Regions from separate parts of the Arthrobacter sp. RT-1 genome, predicted to be linked through region 2. Evidence: predicted binding sites of a transcription regulator. Region 2 holds the regulator's gene; each other region holds the start of a gene.
The links. The regulator HrcA, encoded in region 2, represses chaperone genes, less so after heat shock. The targets are predictions, from matches to a motif close to TTNGCACTCGNNNNNNNCGAGTGCNAA.
Positions count from the first base shown of each region.

Region 1 (2,261 bases), on a different contig from region 2:
GAAAAGACGAACACGAGGCACGCCTTCGACGCTGCCGCCAAGGACGGCATCCGCACAGCGCACCGGCGGCGCAGGGCAACACTGACTCCCGCCGATCTGGAGGCCGCCGGGGCTGCCCTCGCCGTCCACGGTGCGGCGTGGGCGGAATCCCTCTCCGGCGGGAAGCCGGCCACGTTCTGCGTGTACTTGGGCATAGGTGTGGAACCGCCCACCCTTCCCCTGATCACCGCCCTCCACGGCAACGGCCACCAGGTCCTGCTTCCCGTCTGCGAACCCGGCAGGGAACTCAGCTGGGTTTTCTGGAGCCCGGAGGCCGGATTCGAGCGCAGCAAGTATGCGCCCATCCTGGAACCTGCCGGGCCCCGGCACGGACCCGATGTGGCGGGCGAAGCGACGGCCCTGTTCATCCCGGCAACCGCAGTGGATCTTGAGGGCAACAGGGTGGGCCAGGGCGGTGGCTATTACGACAAGTTCCTTGGTCATCTTGCGACCGCCGGGAAGGAAATTCCGCTGGCCGCTGTTATCTACGACGATGAACTGCTTCCGGCCGGGCACATTCCCGCTGAAGAGTTCGACCGTCCCGTACCCGCCGTCCTGGCACCGTCCGGGCTCAGGTCGCTCGCCAGCGGAGTTTGAGTCCAGGTGGCGGGGGCGCCGGAGGATGATAGAATTAGCACTCAGGCCCTGCGACTGCTAATGGATTACCAGGTGGCAGCACGGGACCTCTCGTTTGCCCAAGAGGAGGAGCACCAGTGCCAACATATGCTTACGCCTGCAAGGATTGCGGCCATGCCTTCGATATTGTCCAGTCTTTCTCGGACAGCTCATTGACGTCCTGCCCCGAGTGCGAGGGCACCCTGCGCAAGAAGTTCAACAGCGTGGGCGTCGTGTTCAAGGGCTCGGGCTTCTACCGCACCGACTCCCGCGACTCCAAGGGCAGCACCGTGTCTGCAGCGCCTGCGTCCACCGCACCGGCTCCCGCAGCTGCCCCCGCGGCCTCCGTTCCGGCGGCTGCCGCCAGCTGATTCAGCGTCCGCCATTTCGACGGCGGCCCCGCGCCTTGTGACTGGACGTCCCCATGGGACGTTGTCCACATAGGCGCGGGGCCGCTGTCGTTTGCTTTTGCAACGCCCTTAGCGTGGGTTCATGCCTGCACACCCGTTTCGCGCCCGCCGGGACACCCCCCTGTTCCTCCACCGCAACCGGAGGCCCCGTTCTTCCGGCCGTTCCGGGACCAGCCGCCCGGCTGCGAGATTCGCGGGATGGCTGAGCCGCAACCGGCGCCTTGCCGTCGCACTGCTTCTGTGCGCGGCGGCAGCACTCACGGTCCATCAGCTGACTCCGGCACCGGTTTACACCGTGAGCGCACTGGCTGCCGCCCGGGACCTGCCTGCCGGGTCAGCCATGGCGGCGGCAGACCTTGCCCAAGTACAGGTGCCTCCGGGCATGCTGGCGGACGGGTTCCTCCGCGACCAGGCCGAGGCGGCCGGGAAACAACTGGCAGCTCCGCTACGCAAGGGCCAGTTGCTGACGGACGCCCAGCTGGTGGGTCCCGGCCTGCTGACGGGCAGCGCGCCGGGTTCAGCTGCCGTTCCCTTGAGGATGGCCGACCCCTCGTCCATCCAGCTGGTGTCCCCGGGCCAGCTGGTCAACGTGGTACTGACAGCAGCCAACGGCTTCGACCAGCAGGAACCGTCGGAGGTCCTTGCCTCCGGTGTGCCGGTGCTGTGGACGTCCACAAAGGGCGGCCAGGGCGGGCAGTGGCTCGGAACCCAGGAGACCGACGGCCTGATTGTGGTGGCCGCCGATGCGGCACAGGCAGCCCGGCTCGCCGGGGCGTCAACCAAGGGCAAACTGTTTTTCGTCCTGGTGGGACCTCCCTGACCGGCCGCAGAAAACTACTCCCGAGCTACCGCTCGGAGTCAGCCCCAGTGCGGCGGTTTCTGTTCCTTCAGCCAGGCGTCGTGGTCATCCTCGCGGTCGCCCCAGGCGCGGGGATCGTCTTCCGACGCCGTCCTAGGCAGGATTCCTTCGGTACCACCCTGCGCGGGCCCGGGAGCTGGAGCGGCCGCGGTGTCAGCCGATGCCGGCCCGCCGTCGGCAGCGCTGTTGTTCTTCTCTTCGATGGTCATGTGGCCCGCCTCCTTGCTGCTGTCCGTTTCACCCGGTACCGGCTCACCCTGCACCGGCTCACCCTCTACGGGCTCAATCCTGGCGTGCCCGCCGGCAGGCTGCCCAACCTGGGCGTCGGCCATGTCGCC
Region 1 covers NZ_QRGQ01000012.1:235,489-237,749, forward strand. The annotation lists gene DXK94_RS12215 (5-formyltetrahydrofolate cyclo-ligase) at 1-636, shown strand, start outside; gene DXK94_RS12220 (FmdB family zinc ribbon protein) at 753-1,025, shown strand; gene DXK94_RS12225 (RcpC/CpaB family pilus assembly protein) at 1,147-1,884, shown strand; gene DXK94_RS12230 (DUF4011 domain-containing protein) at 1,923-2,261, opposite strand, start outside.
Region 1: the regulator HrcA is predicted to act here: its motif matches at 671-697, upstream of DXK94_RS12220 (FmdB family zinc ribbon protein).

Region 2 (2,261 bases):
GTTGACGCCGAACACCGCATCGCGGAGGTCGATCCGGACACTGATGAGGGCGTCCTGGCCGCGGCGGACACGGGAGGCAGGCCCGGTGGAGCCGCCGGCGCCAAAGAACGTGTCAAAGATGTCCTGGAACGCGAAGCCCTGGCCGGCGTAGCTGCCGCCGCCGAATCCGTTGTCGGTACCGTTTTCGTTGCCGGTGGTGTCATAGACGCGCCGCTTTTGGGGGTCGGAAAGGACCTCGTACGCGTGGGTTACTGCCTTGAAGCGGTCTGCGGCGTCCTCACCCGGGTTAACGTCCGGGTGCAGGGTCCGGGCCAGCTTGCGGTAGGCCTTCTTGATTTCTTCGCCGGTGGCCTCCGGTGAGACTCCAAGGACGTCATAGTGGCTGCTCAAAGTTCGTATCTCTTCCTTGTTGTACTGCCTGCATGCGGGGTGCCCTGCCCGTGGTTCCGGCTGCCTAAGCGCCGGGACCGCCGGTCAGGGTCCCAGGATCCGGGAAAGGTAACGGGCAACAGCCCTGACGGCGGCCATGGTGGTGGGATAGTCCATGCGCGTCGGCCCCAGCACGCCAATCTTGGCCGTGCTGTCCGGGCCGTATCCCGTGGCCACGACGGACGCCTCGGAAAGGCCGTCGTAGGGGTTCTCGCGGCCGATGCTGACGGCCACGCCGCGGTGGTCCTGCGCCATCTCGCTCAAGAGCCGCAGCATGACCACCTGCTCCTCAAGGGCTTCCAGGACGGGGCCGATGCTGAGCGGGAAATCGACGTTGGACCGCGCAAGGTTCGCCGTTCCCGCCATCACCATCCGGTCCTCACGGCTGCTGTGCGCCAGCACCTCCAGCCCGTGGGCCAGCGCCTGCGCGGCCGGCCTCTGGCTGGGACTGACCGCCGACACCACGGCCGGAAGTGACTGGGCCAGCTGGCCCAGCGGCGTTCCTGAAAGGGAACCCAGGAACCGGGTCCGCAAGGCGGCCAGGGCGTCGTCCCCCAGGTCCTGCCCGACGTCGATGACCCGCTGTTCCACCTTGCCGCTGTTCGCAATGAGCACCACCAGCACCTTGCGGGGAGCAAGCAGGACGAATTCGATGTGCCGGATCAGGGCACGGCTCAGGTGCGGATACTGGACAACCGCCACCTGGTTGGTCAGCTGCGACAGCAGGCGGACCGTCCGGTCCAGGACGTCGTCAAGGTCGTCAGAGCCCTCCAGCAACGACTGGATGGCCCGGCGCTCGGCCTGCGACAGGGGTTTGACGGCCGAAATCTGGTCGACGAACAGACGGTAGCCCTTGTCCGTGGGAATCCGGCCCGCGCTGGTGTGCGGGGCGGTGATCAGGCCCTCGTCCTCCAGCGCCGCCATATCGTTGCGGATTGTCGCACTGGAGACGCCAAGATGATGCCTCTCGACCAGGGCCTTGGATCCCACCGGCTCGCGGGAGTGGACGTAGTCCTCCACGATGGCCCGCAGTACTTCCAGCTTGCGTGGCTCGCTCACACTCCACCTCCATCCAGGGTCAGGGCGGCCGTGCCGCCCGCACCGTGCCACCACCAGGGTTAGCACTCGACATGCCTAAGTGCTAACAGTCTATTATGCCCCGGGCCGTTGTTAGCATTGGTACCGCTCCGGGCGAAATTCCGGTGGCACTGATCTAGCGCTAGGCGGAGTCGATCCATGGATTACCAGAACTGGGGCCCCCGGGACATGTCCGCGCCCGTCCGGACCCAATTGCCCGAAGTGCCCGTTGAGCGCGGCATGGTGCTGGAGGACGTCCAGTCCGGTTGGGTCGGCGCCGTCACCCGGGTGGAAAAGTCCGGCGGAATGCACGTGGTGGTCCTCGAGGACCGCCGCGGGAAGTCACGGACCTTCCGGCTGGGCTTCGGTTTCCTCCTCGAAGGCCGCGCAATCCGCCTGATGCCCCCGGCACCCCGTCCGGCGACGGCCGCCCCCGCCGCCGGAAGGACTGCCTCCGGCTCGGTGCGGATTGCCGGCCAGCGCGCACAGGTAGCCAAGGCCAGCCGCATCTGGGTGGAGGGAAAGCACGACGCCGAACTGGTGGAAAAAGTGTGGGGAGACGACCTCCGGGTGGAGGGCATCGTCGTCGAACCCCTGCACGGCATTGACGACCTGGCCGGCGCGGTGGCCGACTTCCGGCCCGGACCGGGACGGCGCCTGGGCGTGCTCGTGGACCACCTGGTGCCGGACTCCAAGGAGTCGCGCATTGCCGATGCCGTCATGGCGTCTCCCGGCGCGGCCGGGAACGTGCTCAT
Region 2 covers NZ_QRGQ01000024.1:161,828-164,088, reverse strand. The annotation lists gene dnaJ (molecular chaperone DnaJ) at 1-390, opposite strand, end outside; gene hrcA (heat-inducible transcriptional repressor HrcA) at 475-1,488, opposite strand; gene DXK94_RS16405 (DUF3097 family protein) at 1,666-2,261, shown strand, end outside.

Region 3 (2,261 bases), on a different contig from region 2:
ATTCCGACGGCGGCGAGGACGTGGACTTCGACGACCTGGGACGCTGAGGCCGCTGGCCGGCGCTGGTCAGCAGGACCCCGGATATCACCAGGATTCCGCCCAGCACCTGTGCCGCGGTGATGGGCTGGCCGAGCAGCACGGTGATGATGGCGGTGAAGACGGCGATCAGGTTCAGGTAGTTGCCGGCGTTGGCCGCAGAAGTCCGCTTGAGTGCCAGGTTCCACAGCAGGTAGGAGCCCAGCGAGGGGAACAGGGCGATGAACGCCAGGGACCAGCCTTCGGCCGGAGTGGACGGCAGCCCGGCCCCGGTTGCTGCCGCGATGGGTGCCAGGACCACTGCAGCCATGGCCACCTGCACGGCCGTTGCGGTGATCGCGGGGAGGGCAAGCCGCCTGGCGATGATCGTGTAGAAACCCCAGACGGTGATGGCTGCCACAATCAGCAGCTCTCCGGTGTTGATGGAAAAGGTCAGCAGGCGGGACAGGTCGCCGCCTGACAAAACCATCAGCACGCCGGCCAGGCCCAGTGCGATCCCCAGCCAGCTCACCGGGCGCGGCCGGTCCTTGAGCAGGACCACGGCGAGCACCATGATCAGGGCCGGGTTGGCGGCCGTCACCAGGGAAGCGTTCAGGGCCGACGTGTGCTGCAGTGCGCTGTACAGCAGCAGGGTGTAGCCGCTCATGCCCAGAGCGCTCAGCAGCAGCAGTACCGGCCAGCGGCGCAGCACGGCGCGCCAGTCCGGCCGGTCAACGGCCTGCGCCAGCAGGAGCAGCGGCACCGCGGCCAGGGCCCAACGCCAGAAGGTCAGCTGCAACGGCTCCATGGTCTGCATCGCGGCTTGGCCCACCACGAAGTTTCCGGCCCAGAACAGGTTCGCAAGGATCAGGTATACGGCGGCTCGCACCGCTTCAATGTACACGCCACCGTGTACGCGGATGACGAAACGCTGGCACTCGCCTTGACCGAGTGCTAACCCGCACATAGAGTCTTCATTAGCACTCTCCCTAGGAGGGTGCTAACACATGAAGAGCTGCCAGCCAGGCTGCTGCCGGCACCGCGACGACGGTTTGCCAGCCACGGCGGAAAGCTTTCCAGTCCACGAATTTGCTGACGAAAAGGAGAGGTCCGAGTGTCGGTCTCTATTAAGCCTCTTGAGGATCGTATTGTTGTCCGCCCGCTCGAAGCCGAGCAGACCACGGCTTCCGGCCTGGTCATCCCGGACTCCGCACAGGAGAAGCCGCAGGAAGGCGAAGTTGTTGCAGTTGGCCCCGGCCGCTTTGAGGATGGCAACCGCGTTCCTGTCGACGTAGCCGTCGGCGACGTCGTCATCTACTCCAAGTACGGCGGAACCGAAGTCAAGACCGGCGGCACCGAGTACCTCGTGCTGTCCGCCCGCGACGTCCTGGCGATCGTCGTAAAGTAACTCTCCGGATCCCCGTGCCGCTGGTCATGCTTACTGCTGGTCAGCTGCGCGGGGTTCTGTCTTGAAAGGACAAAACCATGGCAAAGCAGCTTGCGTTTAACGACGCTGCCCGCCGGTCTCTTGAAGCCGGCATCGACAAGCTCGCCAACACCGTCAAGGTGACGCTCGGCCCCCGCGGCCGCAACGTTGTCCTGGACAAGAAGTGGGGCGCGCCCACCATCACGAACGACGGCGTCACCATCGCCCGCGAAGTCGAGCTGGACGACCCGTACGAAAACCTTGGCGCACAGCTGGCCAAGGAAGTAGCCACCAAGACCAACGACGTTGCCGGCGACGGCACCACCACCGCCACGGTCCTGGCCCAGGCACTGGTCAAGGAAGGCCTGCGCAACGTAGCTGCCGGCGCTGCTCCCGGCCAGATCAAGCGCGGCATCGAGGTTTCCGTCGAAGCCGTCGCTGCACGCCTGCTGGAGAACGCCCGTCCCGTTGAAGGCACCCAGGTTGCCAACGTTGCGGCCATCTCCGCGCAGAGCGAAGAGATCGGCGAGCTCCTGGCCGAGGCCTTCGGCAAGGTGGGCAAGGATGGTGTGATCACCATCGAGGAATCCTCCACCACGCAGACCGAACTGGTCCTCACGGAGGGCATGCAGTTCGACAAGGGCTACCTGTCCCCGTACTTCGTCACCGACGCGGAACGCCAGGAAGCAGTCCTCGAGGACGCCCTCATCCTGATCAACCAGGGCAAGATCTCCTCGGTGCAGGAATTCCTGCCGCTGCTGGAGAAGGCGCTGCAGAGCTCCAAGCCGCTGTTCATCATCGCCGAGGACGTCGACGGCGA
Region 3 covers NZ_QRGQ01000012.1:263,323-265,583, reverse strand. The annotation lists gene DXK94_RS12335 (DMT family transporter) at 1-904, opposite strand, end outside; gene DXK94_RS12340 (hypothetical protein) at 1-47, shown strand, start outside; gene groES (co-chaperone GroES) at 1,130-1,423, shown strand; gene groL (chaperonin GroEL) at 1,501-2,261, shown strand, end outside.
Region 3: the regulator HrcA is predicted to act here: its motif matches at 947-973, upstream of groES (co-chaperone GroES).